2 regions of the Nocardioides daedukensis genome follow, and region 2 is predicted to be linked to the other one. Evidence: riboswitches for the same ligand, from Rfam matches in the RefSeq annotation. Region 2 holds a riboswitch; the other holds the start of a gene.
What was found. Region 2 has a riboswitch for thiamine pyrophosphate ahead of BJ980_RS09425 (thiamine ABC transporter substrate-binding protein). Riboswitches for the same ligand answer to the same signal wherever they lie in the genome.
Positions count from the first base shown of each region.

Region 1: another riboswitch for thiamine pyrophosphate. It lies ahead of BJ980_RS16430 (thiamine phosphate synthase); the one in region 2 lies ahead of BJ980_RS09425 (thiamine ABC transporter substrate-binding protein).

Region 1 is NZ_JACCAA010000001.1:3,373,056-3,377,692, forward strand. It holds gene ligD (non-homologous end-joining DNA ligase) at 1-11, shown strand, start outside; gene BJ980_RS16425 (HNH endonuclease signature motif containing protein) at 19-1,818, opposite strand; TPP riboswitch at 1,975-2,085, shown strand; gene BJ980_RS16430 (thiamine phosphate synthase) at 2,083-2,661, shown strand; gene BJ980_RS16435 (FAD-dependent oxidoreductase) at 2,661-3,677, shown strand; gene thiS (sulfur carrier protein ThiS) at 3,671-3,862, shown strand; gene BJ980_RS16445 (thiazole synthase) at 3,859-4,620, shown strand; gene BJ980_RS16450 (thiamine phosphate synthase) at 4,617-4,637, shown strand, end outside.
Region 2 is NZ_JACCAA010000001.1:1,887,991-1,892,627, reverse strand. It holds gene BJ980_RS09435 (oxidoreductase) at 1-1,118, shown strand, start outside; gene BJ980_RS09430 (class F sortase) at 1,122-1,742, opposite strand; TPP riboswitch at 1,893-2,002, shown strand; gene BJ980_RS09425 (thiamine ABC transporter substrate-binding protein) at 1,998-3,059, shown strand; gene BJ980_RS19280 (ABC transporter permease) at 3,035-4,637, shown strand, end outside.

The DNA of each region.
Region 1 (4,637 bases), 1.5 Mb from region 2:
TCGCTCCCTGACCGAAGGTCAGGCCGCCAGGTTGATGGCGTGCTCGTCCGGTGGATCGAGCGGGGTGGTGCCTTGTCCGGGGGTGACTCGCCATCGCTGTTCGTAGGGGTCGCTCCAGTGGTAGGACCCGTCGGGTTCGCGCCGGTAGGTCCAGCCGGCGAAGGTTTTCATCCGGTGGTGGCTCCTGCACAGGCAGGCGAGGTTGTCGGGGTTGGTCTGCCCGGGTGGACCGTGGGGGTCGTAGGCGTCGATGTGGTCGAGGTCGGTGCGGTTGGCGGTGATGGTGCAGTAGGGGAAGACGCAGTGTTGGTCGCGGAGCTGGACCTGTTCGCGCATCCGCTCGGGTGGGTTGTGCTGGTCGACGGCCCAGGCTTCGGTCAGGTCGATCACGGGTGTGATCCGGGCGTTTGATCCGAGCCGGGACAGCCAGTCCTGGACGAGGCTCAGGAGCTGGGCTCCGAGCCTGCCGGCGTCGACCACTTTCGTGTCGGGGTCGAGGTCGCCGCGCAGGGTGCGGATGATGTCGGCGAGGGTGAAGTGGAGGTGGAGCTTGGCGGTGACGTAGGACCGGGTCGCGGGGAGCGGTGCGCCGGTGGTGGGGTGGATCGGGTCGCCGAATCCGGCCGCCACGGAGGCGGCGCGGGCTGCGGCTGCGGCGTCGAAGGCAGCTTCTGCGGTGGCTTGTGCATCGGCGAGTGCGGCGGCCAGGCCACCGTTGGGTGCATGTCCCTGGCCGCCTGCGTCGCGGCCATCGGAGGTGCCGTTCGCGGAAGGGCTGCGGCGGCCAGATCCAGTCTCTTTCCCGGCTGTTTCTGCTGCGGCTCGGGCTGTGGCCATCGCGTCGAGGACCGCATCCTTGGTGTAGTCGGCTGGGCAGTCCTCGGGAGTGAGCGGGCTGCGCTGCAGACCGGCAGCACCGTCGGACTCTTGTGCAGTGGGGTTGGGGGTGTGGTCTCGACTGTCCGGGCTCGTTGCTCGCCCTGCTCGATCACCCGCTCCTCCGTCGGCCTGGTCGCTGGCGCTGAGGTCGAGGGTGTCCTGGCAGGTGGCGTGCCGGTCGGCGATGACGCCGAGTGCTTTGGCTTTGCGTTGGGCGTGGGTGTCGGGGTCACCCAGGCGACCGAGGGTGGTGGCTTCGTCGTTGATCAGCTGGTGGAACTTTTCCAGGTCGAGGCTGTCCCCGATCGCGTCCAGTCGTGAGGTGCCGGGCGCGTAGCCGGCGTCGTGGTTCACGCGCACGTCCCAGTCGTCCTTGCCGGTCTCGGCCTTCTTCATCAGTTCGGGGTGGAAGGTGGCGATGGCTTGCCGGATGACGAACTGGATCTGCTTCCACCCATACGATCCCCGTCCGTCGAGCTGCTGGTCGATCCAGTTGACGCAGTTGTGGGAGAGCCGGGTGGTGTCGCGGGCGATCTGGGCCGCGGTCCAGACCGGCAGCTCCAGTGCCACGACTCGGGCCCAGGTGCGTGGCAGGCGGTGCTGTAGGTCGAGGGCGTCGGAGAGGATCTGTGCCGCGGTTCCGGTGGACAGGCCTGCGGTGGCGGCGTAGGCCTCGACGGCGAAGACCGCTACACCGGGTGTTCCTTCGCCGCCGACGCGGGAGTCGCATCCGGACAGGCCCGGCAGCCTGACGTCACCGAACGTGGCAGCGTCGCCGTCATCGAGGAGCGGGTGGGTGATGCACCACTGGTGGGCCACCGCGTAGCGCCGTGCCGCGATTGCGAGGGCGTCTCGCGAGAGCCCGGAGACCTCTGAACACAGCGCAGCACCGTCGAGGTCCTCGACCCCGAACGTGGTGGCGGCTGCGGTGTTGTTCATGACTAGAACTCAATCAGGCAGCACCGACAACGAAGCCCCGAAACAGCGCCAATATCCCGAACTGTGGACACCAATCGAAGAAAGTTTTGTGGCCGCGGGTCAGTGCCCCTCAACTACCAGCCGTGACCGGCGCCAGCCCCTGCGCTATCGTCGGGGCAAATCCACCACGGGTGCTCGCGGCAGCGGGCTGAGATGGGGCTGAAGCCGCTCCGACCGTAGAACCTGATCCGGGTAATGCCGGCGCAGGAAGCGAGGAGCAGTTCCGTGCTTGCACGACTTTTTTGCCTGGTCGACACCACAGATGACCTCACCCTGCTGCCCGAGATGGCAGCGCTCGGAGTGGACGGGTTCCAGGTCCGCGCCAAGGCCGCCTCCACCCGCGAGCTCCGCACCGCGACCGAGTCCGCCCTGGCCACCGGGGCCTGTGTGGTGGTCAACGATCGCCTCGACGTGGCCCTCGCCGCGGGAGCTCACGGCGTACATCTCGGGGCCTCGGACCTTCCGGTCGCCGCCGCCCGACAGTTGGCGCCACGCCTGTTGATCGGCGCCACCTGCCGCAGCGCTCGCCAAGTCAGGCAGGCCCGGGCCGACGGAGCGGACTATGCGGGCTTCGGACCGATCTTCGCCACCACGACGAAGACCGGCCTGCCGGACCCGCTGGGCGTGAATGCGCTGCGCGAGGCCTCCGGAATCCTGCCGCTGATCGCCATCGGTGGCATCGACGCCACCACCGCCGGGGCCGCACGCCGGGCCGGAGCACACGGCGTGGCCGCGATCGGTGCCATCTGGCGACATCTGGACCCACTACGTGCCGCAAGGGAACTCGTCGAAGCCGTGTCCTGATGCGGGTGCTGGTGCGCGGCGCGGGCATCATCGGCCTCTCCGTCGCCGACGAGCTCGCCCGCCGCGGGCACGAAGTCACCGTCATCGACCCGACCCCGGGTGCCGGGGCGTCGCATGCCGCTGCCGGGATGCTCAGCCCGAGCAGCGAGGTCTGGCACGGCGAGGAGGAGATCCTGCGGCTGGGGCTGCGGAGCATGGCGTTGTGGGCGGAGTACGCCGAGCGGCTCGGCGTGGCCGTGCATCGCACCGGCACCCTGCTCGTCGGCCATGACCGCGGGGACCTGCAGCAGGTCGAACGTCAGGCCCGGCTCCTGGGCACGGCCGAGCTGCTCGGCAACACGGCCGTGCGCGCCCTCGAACCCCGACTGCACCCACGGGTCGCTGGCGGACTCCTGCTGGCCGACGACCACAGCGTCGACCCACGCGCGGTGGTCGGCGCCCTGCGCCGTCGGGTCGACGTCGTTCCCGACATCGGCGCGGAGGCCTTCGGTGCGGAGAAGATGGTGCTCGCCACGGGCGCGCATCTCCCGCAGCCCTGGTCGCACCTGGTCCGCGGTGTGCGTGGCGAGATCATCCGCGGCCACTGTGTCGACCCGCCCACCCGCACGGTCAGGGGCTGGGTGCGTGGACGTCAGGTCTATGTCGTGCCGCGCACCGGAGGCGGCATCGTCATCGGTGCCACCAGCGAGGAGCACGACGCCCCACCCGAGGTGACGCTCGGCGGGATCCACGCGCTCATCGAGGACGCACGCACCCTCCTGTCGGGCCTGGACCGGGCCACCTTCACCGAGGCGATCGCCCGGGACAGGCCGGCCAGTCCGGACCACCTCCCGCTGATCGGGCGCGCGCCGGGACGCGACGACGTCGTCCTTGCCGCCGGTCTGTTCCGGCACGGCGTACTTCTCGCCCCTCTCGCCGCGCAGCTGGTCGCGGACGCCGTCGAGGGCGCGCCACCCGATTCCGCACTCGACCCATCTCGCTTCGAATCGTCAAGCCAGGAAGGAAATCCATGCTGATCACCCTCAACGGAGCCGCCACGGAAGTGGCCGACGGGACACCCCTCACCGCACTCCTGCCCACCGAGCGCCGCGGAACTGCGGTGGCCCTCAACGGCGAGGTCGTGCCGCAACCCAGGATCGCGGACCGACGCCTCGTCTCCGGGGACCGGATCGAGATCGTGACGGCGGTGCAGGGCGGATGACTCTCCAGATCGCCGGTCGCGCGTTCGACTCCCACCTCCTCCTGGGCAGCGGTGGCCTGCCGAACGCCGCACTGCTGGCACCGATCATCGAGGCCGCCGAGCCGGCACTGGTCACGGTGAGCATGCGGCGTACGTCGTCACTCGCCGCGGGTGGGCCGCTGTCGACGATCCGTCGCCTGGGCGTCCCGGTGCTGCCCAACACCGCCGGTTGCCTGAGCGCCCGCGAGGCGATCCTGACCGCCGAGCTGGCGCGGGAGGCGCTCGGGACCGACTGGATCAAGCTCGAGGTGATCGGTGACGAGACCAACCTGATGCCGGACGGAACCCAGCTCCTCGAGGCCGCCGAATCCCTTGTCCGCAAGGGATTCACCGTCCTGCCCTACACCAACGACGACCCGGTGCTGGCCCGCAGGCTTGCTGACGCGGGGTGCGCCGCAGTGATGCCGTTGGGCTCGCCGATCGGTTCCGGGCTGGGAATCCTGAACCCGCACGCCATCGAATCGGTGGTGGCGGCGGTCGACGTACCCGTCGTCCTGGATGCGGGCATCGGCACCGCCTCCGATGCCGCGCTGGCCATGGAGCTGGGATGTTCCGCGGTGCTGGCAGCGAGCGCGATCACCAGGGCCGAAGACCCGGTGGCGATGGCACGCGCCCTGCGGCTCGGGGTGCAGGGCGGACTGGCGGCCCGCGGCGCCGGACGGATCCCTCGGCGCGAAGTGGCCAGGGCGTCGAGCACCACCAAGGGGTTGATCCGATGAGCTCGACATCAAGCGTG
Region 2 (4,637 bases):
TCGTGAAGGCCGCGACCTTCGAGGGGCGCACCCCCGACGGGGTCGTCTCCGATGCGCTCATCGACTTCCACCGCACCATGGCCGCCGGCGGAGTCGGACTGACCACGGTCGCCTACTGCGCCGTCGCTCCGGAGGGCCGCACCCACGCCGAGCAGCTGGTGATCGGTCCACGCACCGCGCCCGGCCTGGCCCGCCTGGCCGACGCGGTGCACGCCGAAGGCGGGGCGATCTCCGCCCAACTCGGCCACGCCGGGCCGGTCGCCAACGGCCGCTCCAACGGCGTACACGCCCTTGCCGCCAGCCGGATGCCCAGCCCGCTGTCGATGCAGATGATCCGCACCGCCAGCGAGGCCGACCTGGCCAGGATCACCAAGCAGTACGCCGCCTCCGCGCGCATCCTGGTCGACGCCGGGTTCGACGTGCTCGAGGTGCACATGAGCCACAGCTATCTGATCTCCTCCTTCCTCGCCCCCGCCCTCAACCGGCGCAAGGACCGTTGGGGCGGTTCGCTGGAGAACCGTGCCCGCCTGGCACGCCAAGTCGCCCAGGCGGTCCGTGACGAGGTCGGCGACGAGGTCGCGGTGATCGCCAAGAGCAGCCTCAGCGACGGGTTCAAGGGCGGCCTGACCACCCCCGAGGGCATCGAGCTCGCGCAGATGCTGGAGTCCGACGGGACCCTCGACGCGCTGCAGCTCACCGGCGGCAGCTCCCTGATGAACCCGATGTACCTCTTCCGTGGCGGCGTCCCGCTCAAGGAGTTCGCCGCGTCGATGCCGCTCCCGGTGCGATGGGGGATGCGGACCGTCGGCAAGGGCTTCCTCAAGGAATATCCCTTCGAGGAGGCCTACTTCCTCGAGAAGGCGCTCCAGTTCCGCGAGGCGGTCCAGATGCCGCTGATGCTGCTCGGTGGGATCAACGAGCGCGCCACGATCGAGAAGGCGATGGAGCTCGGCTTCGACTACGTCGCGATGGGACGCGCGCTCCTCTTCGAGCCGGGACTGGTCAACAGGCTGGCCGGGGAGGTCGGCGGAGCCGGCGCGTGCATCCACTGCAACCGGTGCATGCCGACCATCTATGCGATCGGTGGGACGCACTGCCCGGTGCTCGCCGGGCGGTGAGGCTCAGCTGGGCAGTGCGGTGACCACGACGTTGCTCTGCCAGGACGAGCCGTCCCAGTCCTCGCAGGTGATCACCACCAGGCGCGCCTCGCTGGTCTGGTCGAAGAGGGTCTCCGCCTGGGCGGCGAGCTCCTCCTTGGTGAGCACTCGGACGTCCTCGACGACGTAGTCGATGTTGCCCTTGTCGGTGTGCACGCTGACCGCGTCACCGTCCTTGAGGTTCTCCAGGTCCTTGAGGGCGCCGGCGCCGGTGTGGATGGTGTGCCCGGTGACCAGCGCGGAGCCGCGCTTCGCGCCGGGCCTGGCGCCCTCGCTCCACCACCCGATCACGTTGGCATCGGCCGGCGGGTCGAGCACCCGGTTCTTGGACCGGATCGGGACCACGGGCGAGTCGACCTCGAGGGCCGGGATCAGGATGCGATCGGGTCTGCCGGGCCCGGTGGCGGTGCGCGGCCGCACACTCGGGGTGGGGGCCAGGCTCGGGGTCGCGGACGCGGTGGGTGCGACGGAGCCGGGCGGCGACGCGGAGTCGTCCCCGAACGGGTTGACGGCCACGGCCAGTCCGATCAGCAGGGCGAGGGCGATCACGGCTGCCACGGCGTAGGCCCGAGCGGTGCGAGTCATTGTGCGCAGTACCCGTTCAGCTGACCGTTCATTTTTCTGTTCATCTGTCTGGCCCCTCCCCAGGTGGCCCGGCCGCGGTGCCGGTTCATCACACACTGCCCCACGTCGCGGGGTGTCGCAAACGCGGAGTCGCCGACCGGGTAGATTGCCAAGCACAGACAGGGGAGCCCTCCGACGGAGGGCTGAGAGTGCGGAACCGCCGCAGACCCTCAGGACCTGATCCGGTTAGCACCGGCGAAGGGAGTCGGAGAAACGATGAACCGCGCGCTGCGCACTGCACTGTCCACGGCCACAGCCACCCTCCTGGCGACTGCGACGCTGTCGTCCTGTTCGCTCGTCGGGGGCGGAGACGACGACGAGGGCGGCAGCACCGTCACCCTGGTCACCCACTCGTCCTTCAACCTGCCCAAGGAGCTCATCGAGCAGTTCGAGGAGGACTCCGGCCACCAGCTCAAGGTGAAGGCGGCCGGCGACGGCGGGACGCTCACCAACGAGCTCGCGCTGAACCGGAACAACCCCACCGGCGACGTCGCCTTCGGTGTGGACAACACCTTCGCCTCCCGGGCGATCGAGGAGAAGGTCTTCGAGGCCTACGAGCCCGAGCTGCCGGCTGGCGCGGAGAGCCTGCGGATCCAGGGCGAGGGCGCCGAGATGATGGTCCCGGTCGACCACGGATCGGTCTGCGTGAACGTCGACCTCGACTGGTTCGCCGAGAAGGACCTGAAGGCGCCCAAGCGGCTCGCCGACCTCACCGAGCCGGCGTACAAGGACCTCTTCGTCATCCCCGGCGCGTCGACCAGCACACCGGGGATGGCGTTCCTGCTCGCCACGATCGCGGAGTACGGCGACCAGTGGCCGGCGTACTGGAAGAAGCTGATGGCCAACGGGGCCAAGCTGACCCAGGGCTGGAGCGACGCCTACGAGGGTGACTTCACCGGAGCCAGCGACAAGGGCAAGCGCCCGATCGTGGTCTCCTACGACACCTCGCCGGCCTTCACCGTCACCGATGACGGCACGACGACGACCGCAGCCCTGCTCGACACCTGCTTCGAGCAGGTCGAATATGCCGGCGTCCTGGCCAACGCGGACAACCCCGAGGGTGCGCGCGCGTTGATCGACTTCCTGCTCAGCGAGGACGTGCAGAAGGCCCTGCCGGACAGCATGTACGTCTTCCCGGTCGACGACAGCGTCGCCCTGCCCGAGGCGTGGGAGAAGTTCGCCGAGCAGCCGAGCGATCCCTACACGGTGCCGCCCGCAGAGATCGCCGAGAACAGGTCCGCCTGGCTCTCCGAGTGGACGGACATCACCAGCCGTTGAGAAGACTGAGCGCCCTTGCCGGGCTGGCACTCGTGCCGGTCCTGGTGATGGGCGTCTTCTTCGTGCTCCCCGTCAGCGGGATGCTCGCCCTGGGCCTGTGGCCCGACGGCGACTTCTCGCCCTTTGCGGTGCTCGAGGTGCTGGGCCGGCCCCGGGTCGGACGCGTCCTGTGGTTCACCGTCTGGTCGGCGAGCGTCGCCACCCTGGCCACGCTCGCCCTCGGCATCCCCACGGCATACGTCCTGCACCGGCTCCGCTTCCCGGGTCGCACCGTGTTGCGTGCGCTCTTCCTGGTGCCGTTCGTGCTGCCCACCGTCGTGGTCGGCATCGCCTTCAAGCACCTGCTGGGTGGCCCGCTCGCGGCCCTCGACCTGGAGGGCACCCCGGTAGCGATCATCGCCGCGATGGTCTTCTTCAACCTGGCCGTGGTGGTGCGCACCGTCGGTACCGCCTGGGAGGGACTCGACCCGCGATCCGGTGAGGCGGCCGCCGCCCTCGGCGCGACGCCGTGGCAGGTCTTCCGGACCGCGACCCTGCCCGCACTGCGCGGCTCGATCATCTCGGCGGCCAGCGTGGTCTTCCTCTTCTGCGCGACGGCGTTCGGCGTCGTGCTGATCCTCGGCGGGTTGCGCTACGCGACGATCGAGACCGAGGTCTACCTGCTCACCACGACCCTCTTCGACCTGCCGGCGGCCGCGGCGCTGTGCCTGCTTCAGCTCGTGGTCGTCACCCTCCTGTTGTACGCCGCACACCGCGCGCGTTCGGGCAGTGGCACGTCGGTGGAGCGTCGAGCGGTCGCACCCGTGGCGATCCGTCGTCGCGACCTCCCGGCGCTGGGGATCATGGGGCTGGGAATGCTCCTGGTGACCGCACCGGTCCTCGACCTGGTGGCCGGCTCGTTCCGGGTGCAGGGGGGATGGGGACTGGGGAACTATCGCTCGCTGGGCACGGTGGGGGAGGGCAGCCTGGTCGAAGCATCTGTCCTCGACGCGCTGCTCAACTCGCTGCGCACCGCGGTCGACGCGACCTGGATGGCGTTGCTGCTGGGCCTGCTGGTCTCGGTGATCGTCACCCGTCGCTCGCACTCGACGGCCGAGCGCCGAATGCGCGGTGTGCTCGACGGTTTCTTCATGCTGCCGCTGGGTGTGTCCGCGGTGACCCTGGGCTTCGGCTTCCTGATCACCCTCGACGAGCCACCGGTGAACTTCCGCGACTCGGCCCTGCTGGTGCCGATCGCGCAGGCACTGGTGGCGCTGCCACTGGTGGTCCGGACCCTGGTGCCGGTGCTGGCCGGCATCGACGACCGGCAACGACAGGCCGCGAACTCGCTGGGTGCCTCGCCGTTGCGCGCGCTGCTCACCATCGACCTGGCCGTGGTCTGGAAGCCACTGCTGGCCGCCGGCGGCTTCGCCTTCGCGATCTCGCTGGGCGAGTTCGGTGCGACCTCCTTCCTCTCCCGGGTGGACCACCCGACGCTCCCGGTGATCATCTTCCGGTTGCTCGGTGAGCAGGGTGCCGACAACTACGGGATGGCGCTGGCCGCCTCGGTGATCCTCGCCCTCACCACGGCACTGGTGA